3 regions of the Arthrobacter sp. NPDC080082 genome follow, and region 2 is predicted to be linked to each of the others. Evidence: riboswitches for the same ligand, from Rfam matches in the RefSeq annotation. Region 2 holds a riboswitch; each other region holds the start of a gene.
The links. A riboswitch is a leader RNA that binds a small molecule or an ion and turns the genes downstream of it on or off. The one in region 2 is predicted to bind cyclic di-AMP.
Positions count from the first base shown of each region.

Region 1: another riboswitch for cyclic di-AMP. It lies ahead of AB0O44_RS11870 (glycoside hydrolase family 16 protein); the one in region 2 lies ahead of AB0O44_RS14905 (NlpC/P60 family protein).
Region 3: another riboswitch for cyclic di-AMP. It lies ahead of AB0O44_RS08735 (hypothetical protein); the one in region 2 lies ahead of AB0O44_RS14905 (NlpC/P60 family protein).

Region 1 covers NZ_JBFBKQ010000005.1:169,750-175,066, reverse strand. Annotated here, with positions in the region: gene AB0O44_RS11880 (MFS transporter) at 1-123, shown strand, start outside; gene AB0O44_RS11875 (class II glutamine amidotransferase) at 200-1,069, opposite strand; gene AB0O44_RS11870 (glycoside hydrolase family 16 protein) at 1,122-2,177, opposite strand; cyclic di-AMP (ydaO/yuaA leader) riboswitch at 2,184-2,334, opposite strand; gene AB0O44_RS11865 (AarF/UbiB family protein) at 2,509-4,218, opposite strand; gene AB0O44_RS11860 (PadR family transcriptional regulator) at 4,224-4,763, opposite strand; gene AB0O44_RS11855 (polysaccharide deacetylase family protein) at 4,868-5,317, opposite strand, start outside.
Region 2 covers NZ_JBFBKQ010000007.1:134,614-139,930, forward strand. Annotated here, with positions in the region: gene AB0O44_RS14885 (molybdopterin-binding protein) at 1-1,037, opposite strand, end outside; gene AB0O44_RS14890 (DUF6457 domain-containing protein) at 1,034-1,318, opposite strand; gene AB0O44_RS14895 (NTP transferase domain-containing protein) at 1,329-1,976, opposite strand; gene AB0O44_RS14900 (HNH endonuclease) at 2,013-2,513, opposite strand; gene AB0O44_RS14905 (NlpC/P60 family protein) at 2,769-3,530, opposite strand; cyclic di-AMP (ydaO/yuaA leader) riboswitch at 3,797-3,990, opposite strand; gene AB0O44_RS14910 (peptidoglycan DD-metalloendopeptidase family protein) at 4,103-4,921, opposite strand; cyclic di-AMP (ydaO/yuaA leader) riboswitch at 4,924-5,166, opposite strand; gene AB0O44_RS14915 (metal-dependent transcriptional regulator) at 5,286-5,317, opposite strand, start outside.
Region 3 covers NZ_JBFBKQ010000003.1:387,951-393,267, forward strand. Annotated here, with positions in the region: gene AB0O44_RS08720 (nucleoside deaminase) at 1-502, opposite strand, end outside; gene AB0O44_RS08725 (phosphatase PAP2 family protein) at 598-1,434, shown strand; gene upp (uracil phosphoribosyltransferase) at 1,447-2,082, shown strand; gene AB0O44_RS08735 (hypothetical protein) at 2,202-2,948, opposite strand; cyclic di-AMP (ydaO/yuaA leader) riboswitch at 2,947-3,134, opposite strand; gene AB0O44_RS08740 (glycosyltransferase family 39 protein) at 3,345-5,317, opposite strand, start outside.

The DNA of each region.
Region 1 (5,317 bases), on a different contig from region 2:
GTGCTGGTGGGCGCGGTGCTGACGGTGATCGCCGTCGTCGCGATGCCCGCCACGGGCCGGAAACCCGCCGAACAGGCCCACGCCGGTGACGCCGCGGATTCCGCGGTGGCGGAACGCAGCTAGGCGCTTTGCTTGTTAGGGACGGGGCTTGTGAGGGACGGGGCTTGTTAGGGACGGGGCAGTCTAGGGACGGGGCTGGCTAGGGACGCTGCGAGGCGGCGGCCTCGGGGCTGAGATCCGAGAGGTCGAGCCGGTGCCGGGGCCCGTCCGGGAACGGAAACGTGGACGTGACTGCCAGGTCCGGGCCCACCCGCAGCATTTCCCCGGGGGCCAGCGCACGCCAGCCGGGGTCGTGGTCCATCGGCTCGGTGGCGATCAGCACCTGCGGCCCGGCGGCGAGGTCCTCGCTGTGGGCGTGGATGCGGTGGCTGCGCGCCTCCAGCGGCGCGGCCGGGCCGTGGATCCGCCCGGGATCGCGCTCCAGCAGGTGCAGCTCATGGGTTTCCGGGTAGCGCAGCGCCCACAGCTCCGTGGCCGTGGTGACGATCAGGTTCAGGCTGAGCACCGGCAGTTCGGCGGCGGCCCAGGCCACGGCGTGGGTGATCCCGGCGCCGACGTCGCCGTCCGCCCGCCGGGTTTCGGCGGTGATCAGGGCGAAGAGGCGTTCGCTGTCCGTCTGCCCCCGGACCAGGTCGGCGACACCGAACTCCGCGAGCCGTGCGTCCAGCCGGTCCAGGTCACCGAAGGCGCCGTTGTGCGCGAACAGCCGCCCGTCCTGCTCGAACGGGTGGGTGTTGGCCACGGTGTGGGCGCCGGTGCTGGCGTAGCGGACATGCGCGAGGAACGTGGTGCTCCGCAGCGTCCTGGCCTCCCGGGCGAAGGCGTGGTCCTCCCACGCCGCGAGCGGCTGTTTCGCCACGTGCGGCTGTCCGAACTCGTCGAAGGTGCCGATGCCCGCCCCGTCCGGCTCGCGCCGGCTCTGGACGGACAGGCTGTCCGGCGCGTCGAGCAGCCAAAACGTGGCGCGGACCGTTCGGGCGCCGGCGTGGAGCCCGAACAGTCGGCACATGGTGGCTCCTCCGTGGTTTACGCGGCGTTATGGGAGCCAGTGTACGTCCGGGCTACTGCCAGGCGCGGACGTAATCCACCAGGACCTGCGACGCCGGGCCGTAGGCCGGGTTGGTCGAGGAGGCACCGACGTTCAGGACCAGGTACTGCGGGGCGTTGCCGTCGTTGGTCGGGTAGGACTTGACCTTGACGCCGTCGAAGTAGACGTCCGAGGAGCTGGCCATCCGGTGCAGGCCGAAGGTGTGGTACTCGTTGGCCCAGTTGCCCCCCACGCCGCCCTGGTTCTGGGCGCCGCTGGTGGAGTGGTAGTTGACCGTCATCTTGGCCTTGAGGACCTCGGCGATGTCGTTCTCGCCGGTGGCGGGCCAGGACTGGCCGGTGGACCAGAATGCCGGCCAGTTGTAGAGGCCGTTGGCGTTGCCGGGGAACTTGATCCGGGCCTCGACGTAGCCGGTGGTGAACTGGTAGCCGGTGCCGGCGCCGCCGCGGGGGTTGGAGGAGACCAGCGCACCGGAAGTGGCCGACGCCAGGTTCAGGACCAGGTTGCCGTTGCTGACCGAGACGTTGGCGGGGCTGGTGCTGACCTTGTTCATAGTTCCGCAGCCGGGCGCGAACCAGCAGGCGGCCCACTTGTTGGTATCCAGGCCGGCGCCGTTGAAGTCGTCGTTGAAGGCCAGGGACCAGTTGCCGGGGACACCCAGGGGAGCGGGGCCGCCGGTGGAGGCTACGGCGAGGGCGGGTGCCGGGGCGGCCTGCACCGCGGCGGGCGCGGGGGCGGCTGCCGGGGGAGCGGCCTGCACCGGTGCGGGGGCCGCGGTGGTTGCCGGGGCGGCGGCCGCCGTGCTGGCCGGTGCGGCCGGTGTTGCCGACGGCGAGGCCGGGGCGGAGGCGGGGGCGGCCTGGGAGACCTCCGACGCCTGCGCCTGGGTCAGGCTGTTCAGGGTGGCCTGGCCGAGTGAACCGAGGCCGACGACGGCGACGGCCGCCGCGGCGGCGAGGGACAGGACGCGGGGGGACTTCAGCCGAAGGGCGGTGCGTCGAAGGGGGGAGGGAGCGGACTGGTCACGACGGCGCGCGGGGGCGCACGTCTGATCCTGGGGTGCAGACATGGAAGGTTTACCTCTCAACGCCTGCGGAGTTAGCTGTCGGGTTCGGATGAGGTCATCCGGCCGTGGGACACCACGGCTTCACCCCGAGGGCAGGCCAACGCCATACCCGGGACACTTGGGTCCCCCGCCTCTGCCTTATATCTAGCGGATCCCGGGCGCGGCAGAGCTCAGCGACGCACGGAATTGGGACCAACGTTGACGGTCCACCCGTCGACCGTACGGCATCGAGCCGGTTAATCACAATTAAGTAACGGCAGTCACCGGCCTCCGCGTGGCGGCTTGAGATGCAGCCGGGCCGCGTCAGCGGCGGGCTTAGGGAACAAAGCGGCGGTCAGGGTCCGCGGCGTCCCGGCCAGGCGGAATGCAGCAGCGGGAGCACGGAGACGGCCAGGAGTGCCGTTCCGAGCACCGGGTCGTCGTGCCGGAGGATGGCGCCGGCAATCAGCAGGGCGGCGAAGAGGAGGGCGGACACCGCGCGGCGCACGGTGCGGTCCAGCCGGGCCACCTGGCGCTCCAGCCGGGGGTTGCCCACGGTCAGGGAACCCTCCTCGGCGCGCGCCGCCAGCCGGTCGAGGCGCTGCGGCAGGCGGAAGGCCACCGCCGCGGCGTCGAAGACCTGGCGGCCGGCGTCCTGCAGGAGGTTTCCGCGCTCCTCGCGCAGCAGCCGTGCCGCGTACGGCTCCACCGAGTCCCAGAGGTTGAAGCGCGGGTCGAGGGAACTGCACACCCCGGAGGTGAGCGACATCGCCCGGATGATGAGCAGGAAATTCTCCGGGACCTGAAACGGCAGCGAGCGGACCAGTTCGCCGAACTCGTTGGCGAAGGCCAGGAACTCCCGCGGGTCCACCTCGCGCAGTTCGGCGAAGCCCATGCCGCCGAAGCGGGTGAACAGCCGGGACATGGCCCGCTCCAGTTCGGCGGTATCCGCCGTGGGCAGCAGCACCCCGATCTCGCCGATCGCAGAGACCAGGCCTCCGCCGTCGCGCGCGGCCGCCGCGATGAGCAGCTTCCGCAGCCCGCTCCGGGTGCCCGGGGGCACCTCGCCCATCATGCCGAAATCGATGAACGTCAGCCGCCAGGGCAGCCCTCCGGCGCCGGGGGCCGGGGTGACGAAGATGTTCCCCGGGTGCGGGTCGGCATGGAAGAACCCGGTGGTGAAGAGCTGGTCGAACATCACCGATGCGAAGAGCGGAGCCACCTCCACGGGGTCTATCCCCGTGGCGCGGAGGCCGTCCGTGTCCGTGATCTTGATGGCGGTGACGTCTTCCAGGGTCAGGACCCGGCGGGTGGTCCGTTCCCAGGCGACGCGGGGGACCGCCACCCGCTCGTCGCCGGCGAAGTCGGCGTCGAACCGCTCGGAGTTGGCCGCCTCCTGCAGGTAGTCGACCTCCTCGAGGCTGGTCTGGGCGAACTCCTCCACCAGGGAGGGCATGTCCGCCCGGTCCGAGACCAGCCGGAAGTGGCTCAGCCAGCCGCCCACCCGGCGCAGGGCGGCCAGGTCGACGTCGACGATCGCCTCGATCCCGGGGCGCTGAACCTTCACCACGACGCCGCTCATGCCGGCATCCTCCGCCGCCGCGGGCAGCAGCGTCGCGCGGTGCGCCTGCCCGAGGGACGCCGCGGCGATGGGCGTCTCCTCGATGACGGCGAAGATGTTCTCCAGCGGTGTGCCCAGTTCTGCCTCGGCCAGGTCCCGGATGGCCGGGAACGCGACCGGGGGAACCTCGTCCTGGAGGTCCTCGAGTTCCCTGGTGATCTCCGGCGGGAGGACGTCCAGGCGCGAGGAGAGGAACTGGCCCACTTTGATCATCAGGCCGCCCAGCTCCACGGCCAGGGCGCGGAAGCGCCGGGCGAAGCGGATCATCCGTCGGGTCCGGCTGCGCTCGGTGATCCGTCGCAGGCCCAGGCGGGGGAGCAGCAGCTCGTGCCACCAGGTCACGGCGAGGTGCCAGGCCGCGAAGCGCAGGATCCTCCGGTAGCGGGCGCGGGTGCTCCCTGTCCCGGCCGCCGGGTCCGCCCGGGCCCGGCCAGCCTCCGCCACCCGCGTCAGTCCTGGGCCAGGATCGAGTACAGCCGGCGGCGCGCCTCGTCCAGCACGGCCACGGCCTGCTTGACCTGCTCCGGCGTGCCGGTGCGGCCCACCTGGGATGCGGCCTGGGCCAGCTCGATGCCGGCCTTCGGCAGTGCCCCGAAACCGGGGGCCTGGTCCGCGTCGGCGGACTCCCAGGGAGCGGAGGTGCCGCCGGAGACCTCTTCGCGGCCGGCGTCCGTCAGGGAATAGATCTTCCGCCCGTTGGACTCCTCGGCGCGGATCAGGCCCTCGTCGGCCAGCAGCTGCAGGGTCGGGTAGACGGAGCCGGCGCTCGGCTTCCAGCTGCCGCTGCTGCGCTCCTCGATCTCGCGGATGATCTGGTAGCCGTGCATGGGCCGCTCCGCCAGGAGCGCCAGTACGGCCGAGCGGACCTCGCCGCGGCCGGCGCGGCTGCCGGTGCGCTTTTCGAAGCGTGAACGCAGGTCCTCGACGGCCTGCCACATGCCATCAAAGCTGGGGGCGCCGAAACCGCCCATCGGGTATGAGTTACGCATGATGCTCTCCTCCAGGGGTTCGCTAACGATACTTAACGATACGTCCCGATATGCGGAAACAACAGGGTTGCGCTGTGGGCGATAGGGCTGCGGGTGTGGGAGCCTCAGGCGGCTGCGGGCCGGGGGAGGTGGACGAAGGCCTCGCCGCGCTGCTTCATCGCATCGAGGGCGCGGGCCAGGCCGGCCGCGGTCCCGCCGGCGGGGTGGTTGCCGTGGGAAATGACGATGTCCCCGGCGTGTGCGCCGGAGATTTCCTTGGCCACGGCCGGGGCGGGGAGCGTCGCACCGGCGTCGCCGTTGACGGAGAAGCCGACGGGTGTGACCCCGAGGGCGTGCACGATCTGGGCGGAGACATCGTCCAGATAGGCGGTCCCCGGCCGGAAGAAGAGCGGGCGCTTTCCGGTGAGCTCCGCGATGCGGGCGTCGTTGGTCATGATCTCGTCGTAGACCTCGCCCGGGTTGCGGGTGCCCGGAATGTTGTAGGCGCTCTTGCCGGACACGGACAGTGGCCGGTGTGAGGTGCCATGGTTGGCGAGCTCGAAGAGGGGATCCGC
Region 2 (5,317 bases):
GGCCGGTGACCCAGCGCGGCCAGGAGTGGTCCGCCGATGGTGGAGAGCGCCATCATGGCTGCGAGCGGGTTGCCGGGCAGCCCGATGATGAAGCGTCCGTCGGGCAGTTCGGCCAGGACCGCGGGGTGCCCGGGACGCATCGCGATGCCGTCGATCAGCAGCCTGCCGCCCAACTGCTCGACGGTGCGGCGGAGGTGGTCGGTTCCGGACCGGCCGGTCCCCCCGGTGGTGATGACGACGTCGGCGGGCGGGGTGTCCTCGTCGTCGCCCACGGGTTCGGGGTCCTCCAGGGCGGCGAGCCATTCGCCGTCCCCGTCACCGATCTTGATCTCGCCGGCGGGGACGCCGCCGAGCAGGTCGACGACGGCGGACAGTTGAGGACTGAAGGTGTCCCGGACCTCCCCCGGCTGTGGCACGCCGCTGGCGACCACCTCGGAGCCGGTGAAAACCAGGCGGACCACCGGTTTCCCCAGCACGGGCAGCGCGTCGTGGCCGGCGAGGGCGGCGAGGGCCAGGTGGGCCGGGTTGAGCACGGTCCCCTTGGGGATCAGAACCTCACCCTCGGCCCCTTCCTCGGCGGCTTTGCGGATGTGGTCGCCGTTGCGGGGCTCCCCCGGCTTCGCGCCGCCGCCAAGCTTGAGCACCGGCAACTGGTCCTCGTCGGGGCCGATCACACCGCTCTCGCTGCGGAGCACGGCCTTCGCACCGGCCGGGATCAACCCGCCGGTGACAATGGGACTGGCCTGGTGAGGGGCGAGGCGCTGCCCCGGCTCGGCCAGGATCCAGGGGCCGCTGCCGTTCACCGCCCAGCCGTCCATGGCCGAGGACGCGTAGTGCGGCATGTCGTGCAGGGCCGTGACGTCGGCGGCGAGGGTGCGGCCGAGGGCGCGGCGCAGGGCCACCGGGGCCGGCGGGATCGGGCTGGCGCAGTCGAACGAGAGCTCCCGGGCTTCCTGCCACGTGTGGGCCAGGTGCCGGTGCGCGGCGGGCTCGGTCCGGGCGTCGTCGGCGTCGTCGCGGGGTGGCTCGGACGTCATTCCCCGGGGGCCTCGGCGGCGTATTCCTTGGCGAGTTTCCGCGCGACGCCCATGGCGGCCCGCATGGAGACCTCGTCGGTGGCCTGGCCGGTGCCGGAGGCCAGCCCGGCGGCGAAACCGGCGATGAAGGTGGTCAGCGGTGCGGCCGGGCGGATCACGGAGTGCGCGGCAACCCCGGCGAGTCCCAGTACCTCGTTGATGTCGATGTCGACGCCGTCGAGCTCGAGGGCCTGGAGCAGCGCGCGGCACCAGTCCTCGAGGGTTTCGTCCTGGCTCTTCACGGTGGGCCTTTCATGTCGTGTGCGGGCGGCCGCTTCCGTTCCCGGCCACGCCGGGACGCGCGACCCCAAGGGCCTGGGCGTCCGCCCAGGTGTCGACGTCGTCGGTGGACCCGGGCGGCACGGGAACCGTCCGCAGGTCCAGACTAGCAAGCAGGCCGAACAACGATCCGCCCACCAGCGTGCCGTGCCGTGCCGCGTCCGCCACCGATCGTTGTAGCGCGGCCGTGTCATAAAGACCGGCCAACGGCTGGATCCGGCCGTCCGCGGAAACGGCGACGCTGCCTTCCGAGCCGGGCTGCGCCCGGGAGCGGTCGGCGAAGAGGGCGTGGACGGCGTCGGCAACCAGCGGCATGTCGCAGGCCAGGACCAGCGTCAGCGGCGCGGGGTTTCGGCCCGCCGCCCCGCCGCCGGCAAGGGCCTCGAGCCCGGCGGCCAGGGCTGCCGCGGGTCCGGCGAAGGGCGGGTCTTCACGGCACAGGAGGATGCCGCCCGGGAGGCTGCCGGCTTCCGGGCCCACGACGGCGACGCTGCGTGCCCCGGCCGCCGCGAGCAGCGACCGCTCCAGCAGGGTGTCCCCGCGAAAGCGGAGGGCGGCCTTGGGGGTTCCGCCCAGCCGGGAGGACCTGCCCCCGGCGAGGATGACGGCGTCGAATTCCACCCGCCCAGCCTAGCCGCCTGCGGGCGGCCGACGGTGCTAGTGCGCGGATTCCGGCAGCAGGAACGGGTCCCATGCGGGGGTAGGCTTCTCCAGCTCCTTGATCTGCCAGATGGTGCCCTTCGGCGGACCGGGAGTGAAACCGAGCTTCCAGCCCATCTCGGCCGGGGTGTGGTCGCCCTTGACGTTGTTGCAGCGCAGGCAGGCGGCCACCAGGTTCTCCCAAGAGTCGGCGCCGCCCCGGGACTTGGGCTGGACGTGGTCGATGGTGTGGGCCGGTTTGGCGCAGTACGCGCACCGGTGGCCGTCCCGGCGGAGCACTCCGCGGCGGCTGACCGCGGTCACCGTGTTGTAGCGGGGGCGGATGTAGCGGTTGAGCAGGATGACGCTCGGCCGGCCGAGGATGTCCTGCGGCCCCACCACGGGGTCGTCCCCCTCGGCCACGACACTGGCCTTGCCCGTCAGCACGAGCACCAGTGCCCGGCGGAAGGTCACTACCGCCAGCGGTTCATATCCAGCATTCAGAACGAGTGTGCGCATCCGCATCCCTCTTCACGGCCGCACCCGCCAGTGGCACGAGGGCCGGCTGCCCTCTGCATGGTCAGGCTAAGGATCGACACCACAAGAGTAAACACGGGTGGCCCGGATTACCGAATTTCGGGCCCCAGGGCATCCGTGGCGGATCCCGGGCCGGTCTGGCACCGGAGGGTTCCGGCACCAATCCAGGCGGTTAACAGAGAAGGACCCCCGCCGGTGGCAGGGGTCCTTTTCGAAGCTTCGCGGGAAGCGGCGGTCTTAGCCGCCGACGCGGATGAAGACCGGGCCGGAACCGACGTTGACGCTGTAGAGGGCGGTGGTGCCGCCGTTCCAGCCGCCGTGGACGGCCATGCCGTTGCCGACGTAGACGGCGATGTGGGCCATGCCCATGCCGCCGTTCTGGTAGTACGCGAGGTCACCCGGCTGCGCTTCGGCGGCGCTGACGGTGCGGCCCAGGGACAGGTAACCTGCCGGCCAGCCGTGGTAGTGGATGCCGACGGCGGCCAGGGCGTTGGTGGCCAGCATGGTGCAGTCCTGGGACACGCCGATCTGAGCGTAAGCGGCGGCGGCGATCGAGGCGCCCATGCCGCTGGTGGCGGCCGGAGCCTTGGTGGCGACGGACGCGTTGACCGCGGTGCCGGCGGCCGGGGTGGCTGCGGCGGTGGTGTCTGCTTCCTGCACCTTGACGACGGGCTTCGGGGCCTCGACGACTGGGGCGGCCGCGGTAGTCACAGCAGGCTTCTCGTAGGAGATGGCGATGCTGGAGGCCGCCGAGATGGTGGCCGGAGCGGTGGACTGAACCTCGGTGGCGGAAGCAGAGGTGGATTCGCGCTGAACGTTGGTCTCAGCGGCGTTGGCCGCGATACCGCTGGTCAGGACCAGGCCGGAGGCAGCAGCGATAACCGCGGCCTGGCGACCCATGCCACCGGCGTTGTCGCCGACGGCCTTGGCAATGACAGCCAGCGAGTTGGTCTTGGTGACCTCCGCGCGGTGGCGTGCAATGGTTGCACGAGTAGTCATTTAGTTCTCTCTTTCGTGATCCTTTGTGTCCGCGCTCTTGAACAGGCGGGACTAAGGACGCTCCGGCATCTTGGGGGTACGCCGGATCGCCCCGAAACGGGTTTCTTTAGCGAAGGGTGTACTGCGAAGACGCGCCAAAAGCAGGAACTGCATTGCGTGAACCATCCCGGGCGCCGGCAAGGGCAACGCGGTGCATGGTAATCAGCGGGCTCGACTGAGCCTCGCCGGCGCGAAAACGCGCAGCATTGTGGCGTGAAGACACGAAAGTAGCCTCTCCCAATGCCTACGAGGTGAGCTGTCGGATTCGGATGGGAGTCACCCGGCCGCTCCGCTTCCTGGGAAGCTTTGCGACTTAACCCCTAGGCCTTCTTGCGAAGACCAAAATTGGTTCCCCCGCCCCTGCCAGACGATGTCATGCGAACGGACCTTGAGCGGTGGCAGAGTTAGGCAATCCACTCAAGAGCGCCAACTTCGGTGAAGTTGGCGTGCTTCATACGGTACAACAGTTCGGACTCAATGTCACATTCAGATCACGGCGTGTCACGGAAGTGTGAGCATTGCGAAGGGCTCTTCTAGAGCCAGCCCAGCGGATCAACGACGTCCCCATTGACCATCACCTCGAAGTGGAGGTGGCAGCCGGTGGAGGCACCGGTTGTTCCGCTCATCGCTATCACATCGCCACGGGAGACCTTCTGGCCGACGTGGACGCTGGATGACGACAAGTGGTTATACGTGGTCTCCAGGCCATTGCCATGGTCGACCACAATCCGGTTGCCGCCCCCGTAGGGGTGCCAGCCGGAGAAGGTTACGGTGCCGCTTGCTGCGGCATGGACGGCCGTCCCGCACTGGGCGGCGTAGTCCTGGCCGCGGTGGAATTCGCCCACCGCGCCGGTAATGGGGCTGATCCGGTAACCGAAGGGCGAAGCCGTGATCATGGTGTCCAGCGGGGCGCCGAGCGTCCCCGCGGATGCGGCGCGGGTGATGGAGCCGACGGATTGCGCGCTGAGCAGCTGCTTGAGCTTGCCGTCCGGGTCGCCCTTGGTGGTGACGGCGGTGCGGTTGAAGTCGATCTGGGCCGCGGCGGCCTTGACCTCGGGCTGGGCCGCCGCGGAGACAGATCCCGAGGTGGGGGCGTCGACGGCCAGAGCGGGGCCGGTAACGGGGACGGCCACGGTGAGCGCGATGCCAGCGGCGGCCAGGGTCATGCCGGCCTTCTGGCCCATGCCGGTGACGGCGGCGAAGTCTGCGACCTGGCGGAGCGGGCTGCGCCGGCTGCGGCGCTCGTCCCGGTGCGCGTCGCGGGGGCGCGGGGCGGTGACGTCGACGGCGGGGCGCGGCTCCGGAGCCGGGCCGGCGGCGCGGCGGCGCCCGCGGACGGTCTGCGTGCTCAAGTGGTTCCTCTCTGAAAAGCCTGCGAAGTTAGCTGTCGGATTCGGGTCAGAGAGTGCATAGACCCGGTCCGCCGATGCAAGCATCCAGGCAGAGAGGCACCCGGAAATGGTGTCCTCAGAGAGTTCGCTTGCCGCTAGCGGACTTCACCCCAAGGCCGGAATTACCGGCCGGTAGTGGTTCCCCCGCCTCTGCCAGAAGGTGATTCGCACCCTGATCCGCTGGCAGAGCTCGGCTTCGGATCAGGTAACGCTTTAGTCTCGGTACTAGTCGATAACTATAGGGGATTAAGACCCGTAGTAATAATTTCGTTATCTCCTAGACGGGCTAGTAAACAGCACACTTACGGTATGCTTCCGCGTCGCCCTACCCGCGGGTAACGAAAACGTGGGCGGCGA
Region 3 (5,317 bases), on a different contig from region 2:
AGGCGCCGCGGTGCTCGGCGAAGAAGTCCCGCAGCAAGTCCCCGCACTCCTGCTCCCGCACGCCGCCGTAGACCTCCACCCAGTGGTTTAGCCGGCGCTCGCGGAGAATGTCGAAGACGGACCCCGCGGCGCCCGCCTTCTCGTCCCAGGCGCCGAACACCACGCGGGGAATCCTGGCCAGCACCACCGCGCCGGCGCACATCGCACACGGCTCCAGCGTCACCACCAGGGTGCAGTCCGCCAGCCGCCAGCCGTCGTCGCGCGCCCCCTCGTCGGCACGGCGCTCGCGAAGCCGCGCGGCCGCTTCCCGGATGGCGACCATCTCGGCGTGCGCCGTCGGGTCCCCGAGGGCCTCCCGCTCGTTCCGGCCGGCGCCCAGCACCGTCCCGTCCGGGCCGATCACCACGGCCCCGATCGGCACGTCCGCGGTGGCGAGGGCCTGCCGGGCCTCGCTCAGGGCGAGGCCCATCCACTCGGCATGGCGGGGCTCGGGCGATGTCATGGCTCAATGGTAGTTTCGATCCTAAGCAAGCTGTGCACCGTGGGTGCACCGGACGTCGGGAGAACGCAGTGAGCACCAGGACTGAGAGCTGGTTGATGCGGCGCTGGGGCAAATGGGTGGTGCCCTACGCCGCGCTCTGGATCACCATGCTGCTGGGCGGCATCGCGGTGGTGGCGCTGGCCCTGACCAGCGCCGAGGTCTACGACAACGTGGTGGACGACGCCGGCCTGGCCAACCTGGACAAGCCCATGCTCGCCGCCATGGAACGGCTCCGCAGCCCCGGCCTGGATGCGTTCGTCACCGGGTTCACCAACATCGGCGGCGGCATCGGCATGCCGATCCTGGCCAGCATCCTCACCGCGCTGTTGATCTGGCGGACCCGGACCTGGCGCCCGCTCATCCTCATCGGCGGGGCGGCCGCCGTCTCCGTCACCGCTACCTCCCTGGGCAAGAAGCTCATCGGACGCACCCGCCCCGACCACGCCGATGCCGTCCCGCCCTACGAAAACTCGCCGTCGTTCCCCAGCGGCCACACCCTGAACACCACCGTGGTGATCTCACTCGTGGTGTACCTCACCTGCCTGCAGGTCCAGCGCACCATCGCCCGGGTGGGATTGATCACGGCCGGGGCGCTCTTCATCATCGCGATGGGCATGAGCCGGGTGTTCCTAGGCCATCACTGGATGACCGACGTGATCTTCGGCTGGGCGCTCGGCCTGGGCTGGGTGGGCATCGTGATCCTGGCGCATCGGCTGTTCCACGTGATCAGGCACCGGGAACGGACCGGCCCGGCGCCCACCTTCGACAACGGCCAGCGCCTGCGCGAGAAGGCGCCGGACGGGCACCACGACGCCGAAACGGCGCATCGTCGCGGGGCGGCGGACGAGGCCGGGACACCCGGCGGGCGGGGGCGGTCCGAAGCGTCCGGATGATAGTTTTGACCCATGCGCACTCTCGTTGTCGACCACCCGCTGGTGGCCCATAAGCTCACCGTTCTGCGGGACAAGAACACCCCGTCACCCGTCTTCCGCCAGCTCACCGAAGAGCTGGTCACGCTGCTGGCGTACGAGGCAACCCGCGACGTCCGCACCGAACCGGTCACCATCGAGACCCCGGTCAGCACCACCATCGGCACGGCCTTCACCAAGCCCACCCCGCTGGTGGTCCCGATCCTCCGCGCCGGCCTCGGCATGCTCGAGGGCATGACCAAGCTGGTCCCCACCGCGGAGGTCGGCTTCCTGGGCATGGCCCGCGACGAGGAAACCCTGGACATCATCACCTACGCCGAGCGGCTCCCCGAGGACCTGACCGACCGTCAGATCTTCGTCCTGGACCCCATGCTGGCCACCGGCGGCACCCTGCGCGAGGCGATCAAGTTCCTCTTCAAGCGCGGCGCCTCCGACGTCACCTGCATCTGCCTGCTGGCCGCCCCCGAGGGCCTGGCCAAGCTGGAGGAAGAGCTCTCCGACGCCAACGTCACGATCGTGTTGGCCTCCATCGACGAGAAGCTGAACGAGAAGTCCTACATCGTCCCCGGCCTGGGCGACGCTGGCGACCGGCTCTACGGCATCGCCGGGTAGCGCGTCCGCTTTCCCTCGGGCCGCTGAACGGGCCGCCCGGGGATACAGCAAAGGCACCGGATCTGACGAGATCCGGTGCCTTTGCTGTATCTGCGCGGGGTGGCGTCAGCCTTGGCGGCTTAGTACCAGTTGTTCGCGTAGTGGAAGTTCAGGGCGCCGCAGGGGGAGCCGTACCGTTCCTGCACGTACTGCAGGCCCCAGTTGATCTGGGTGCGGTAGTTGGTCATGTAGTCCGCGCCGGCGCTGGCCATCTTCTCGGCCGGGAGGGACTGGACCACGCCGTAGGCACCGCTGGACGGGTTGGTGGCCGTGGTCTTCCAGTCCGATTCGCGGGTCCAGAGCTTCATCAGGCACTGCATCTCGCTCGGGGCCCAGCCGTGGGCCGGCAGCTGCGAGGCGGCGTAGGCCTGTGCGCCGGCGGGATCGTCGACGGCCACTGGCTGCGGGGCCGGGGCGGGTGCCGCGGCGGGAGCCGGAGCAGCCGGTGCGGGGGCCGGCGTGGACGGAGCGGGGGTGGACGGAGCCGGGGTCTCGGGGGTGACCTTGGAGGCCTGGGCTTCGACGCTGGCCGGTGCCGTGGCCGGGGTGTAGCTGCCGAGCCGTTCCAGGTCGGAGAGCTGCAGGGCCGGGGCCTGGGTGGCGGTCGCGACCGGGGCGGTGGTGCCGGTGGCCTGGCCTGCGGCGCCGGCGCCCAGCAGCACGGCGGCCGCGGTCAGCGCGACGGCGGTGAGCTTGCCCTTGGAGCCAAAGCTGGCGCGGCCTCGGGTGGCCGAGCCCTGGGCCGGGTCGGCGCGGTGGCGCGCGACGTCGGCCGAGGAGGTGCGTTTAGCGCCTTTTAGGCGCACGGGTGCCTTGTGTTCAGTCATGTTCGCCTCTCAACGCCTACGGAGTTAGCTGTCGGGTTCGGAAGAGAAATCCGGCCGCTCGGATGATCAACGAGTCGGCTTAACCCCAAGGGGTGCATGGATGCAGGTGCCCGGGAACTCTGGGTTCCCCGTCTCTGCCTCAATCCATGGAATCCGGGAAGCGGCAGAGTTTGGCGTCAGACCCGGATATGCGGCCAGATCGATGGCCGCACCATAAAAACGGTACCGGACTTTCTCCCTCATGTCACATTTAGGTAACGCCGCGGTGTGGCTGGTTGCCGATTTGCAGTGGGCGGGTCCTGTGTTTCGGGCCGTTTCGACGGTTCCCTGCATGCCCGACGCTTGGAGACGTCTACGCGGCAGGGAACCGTCGAAACGGCGGACCGTCCGGGGCGGCTACTTCGCCAGCAGGTACACCGTGGTGCCGCCGACGCTCTGGGCGGGGTAGGTGGCCGTCACCCAGTCGGCGATCCTGGCGGCGTCGTCGGATCCGCTTTCGCCCTGCATGGTGCGGCCGGCGATGAAGTAGTGGATCCGGCCTTCGGCGACGTACTGCTGGAACTGCTCGAGAGTGGGTGCGGGGTCGGTGCCGTTGAACCCGCCCACGGCCATCACGGGCAGCTGCGTGGCGAGCTGGTAACCGGCGGCGTTGTTGGACCCGACGACGGCGGCCGCCCAGGTGTAACGGCCGGCGTCCGTTTCGAGGGCATCCACCAAGGCAGACGACGGGGTGGTCGCGCCGAGGAGCCCGCCCATTCCGCCGCCCATGCCCCCGCCCTGGCCGCGGACGGTGCCGTTTGCCCCGTTGCCGTTTGCCCCGTTGCTGTTGGCCCCGGTGCCGTTGGTCGGGCCGAAGGGATTGCCCTGCGCGTTGCCCATGGCTCCGCCCGTGCCGCCGAACATGGCCGGCAGGCCCGCCCGGCCACCCACCGCAGGCCCCGCGCTGACGATCGAGCCGGAGTGCGCGGTGGCGGCGGTGGACAGCGAGTACGCCAGGGGACCGGCGAGGGCCGCGACGACGGCGAGTCCCGCCGTCGTACGTCCCAAGAGCGCCGCTGTCGGGCCGCCAGGGGACAGCGGGCCAGTGGTCCCGGCGGCGGACGCGCCGGCGACCCGGGCCCGGACGGCCGGAACCATCACCCCGACGGCCGCTGCCAGCGCCACGGCCAGCACCAGCCAGCGCAGCCACGGAACGAACGCGGGCGTGCGGCCCAGCAGCTCGAAAGCCATGAAACCGGCCGCGGCCACCGCGGCGGCGAGCGTCCCGGCGGCACCGGGTTGATCCCGCCGCTGCCACAGCAGCACCGACCCCAGACCGGCCAACCCGGCGACCCCCGGGGCCAGCGCCACCATGTAATACGGGTGGATGATGCCGGCCATCAGGCTGAACGTCAGCCCGGTGACTAGCACCCAGCCGCCCCAGACCACCACGGAGGCGCGGACGGCGTCGGTCCGTGGCGCCCGCCGGCCCAGCCACAGCAGCCCAGCCGCCAGCAGCAGCACCGACGGCAGCAGCCAGGCGATCTGCCCGCCGAACTCGCTGTTGAAAAGCCGGAGCAGGCCGGGGGTGCCCCAGCCGTTGCCGCCGCCGACGCTCCCCGTCTCGTCCCCGCTGAGCCGGCCCAGGCCGTTGTAGCCCAGGGTCAGTTCCAGGATGGAGTTGCCCTGCGAGCCGCCGATGTAGGGCCGGTCAGCCGCCGGGGTGAGCTCGACGGCGGCCAGCCACCAGCCGGCCGCCACCACCATCGCCGCTCCCGTGGCGAGCAGGTGCAGCAGCCGCCGGCCCAGGCCGGCGCGTGCGGCGAGCAGGTAGGCCGCGGTGAAGCCCGGGACCACCAGCAGCACCTGCAGCTGCTTGGTCAGGAACCCGAAGCCCAGCAGCACCCCGGCCAGGAGCAGCCAGCGCAGCCGGGCGTCCTGGATGGCGCGCAGCACCGCGTAGGCTGCGGCCGTCATCAGCAGGACCAGCAGGGCATCCGGGTTGTTGAAGCGGAACATCAGCACGGCCACGGGGGTCAGGGCCATCACGGCCCCGGCGATCAGTCCGGCGCGGTGGGCCAGCCGGGCGTCCGCCGTCGCGGGTGCGGCGGCCCGGCGGACGGCCAGGTAGACCAGCCACACCGTCGCGACACCCATCAGAGCCTCGGGCGCCAGGACGCTCCAGGAGCTCAGCCCGAAAAGCCGCACGGACAGGCCCATCACCCAGAGCGACGCCGGCGGCTTGTCCACCGTGATGGCGTTTGCCGCGTCCGAGGAGCCAAAGAACCAGGCCGTCCAGTCCTGCGAGCCGGCCTGCGCCGCCGCGGAGTAGAAGGCGTTCGCCCAGCCGGAGGCGCCGAGGTTCCAGAGGTAGAGCACCGCGGTTCCGG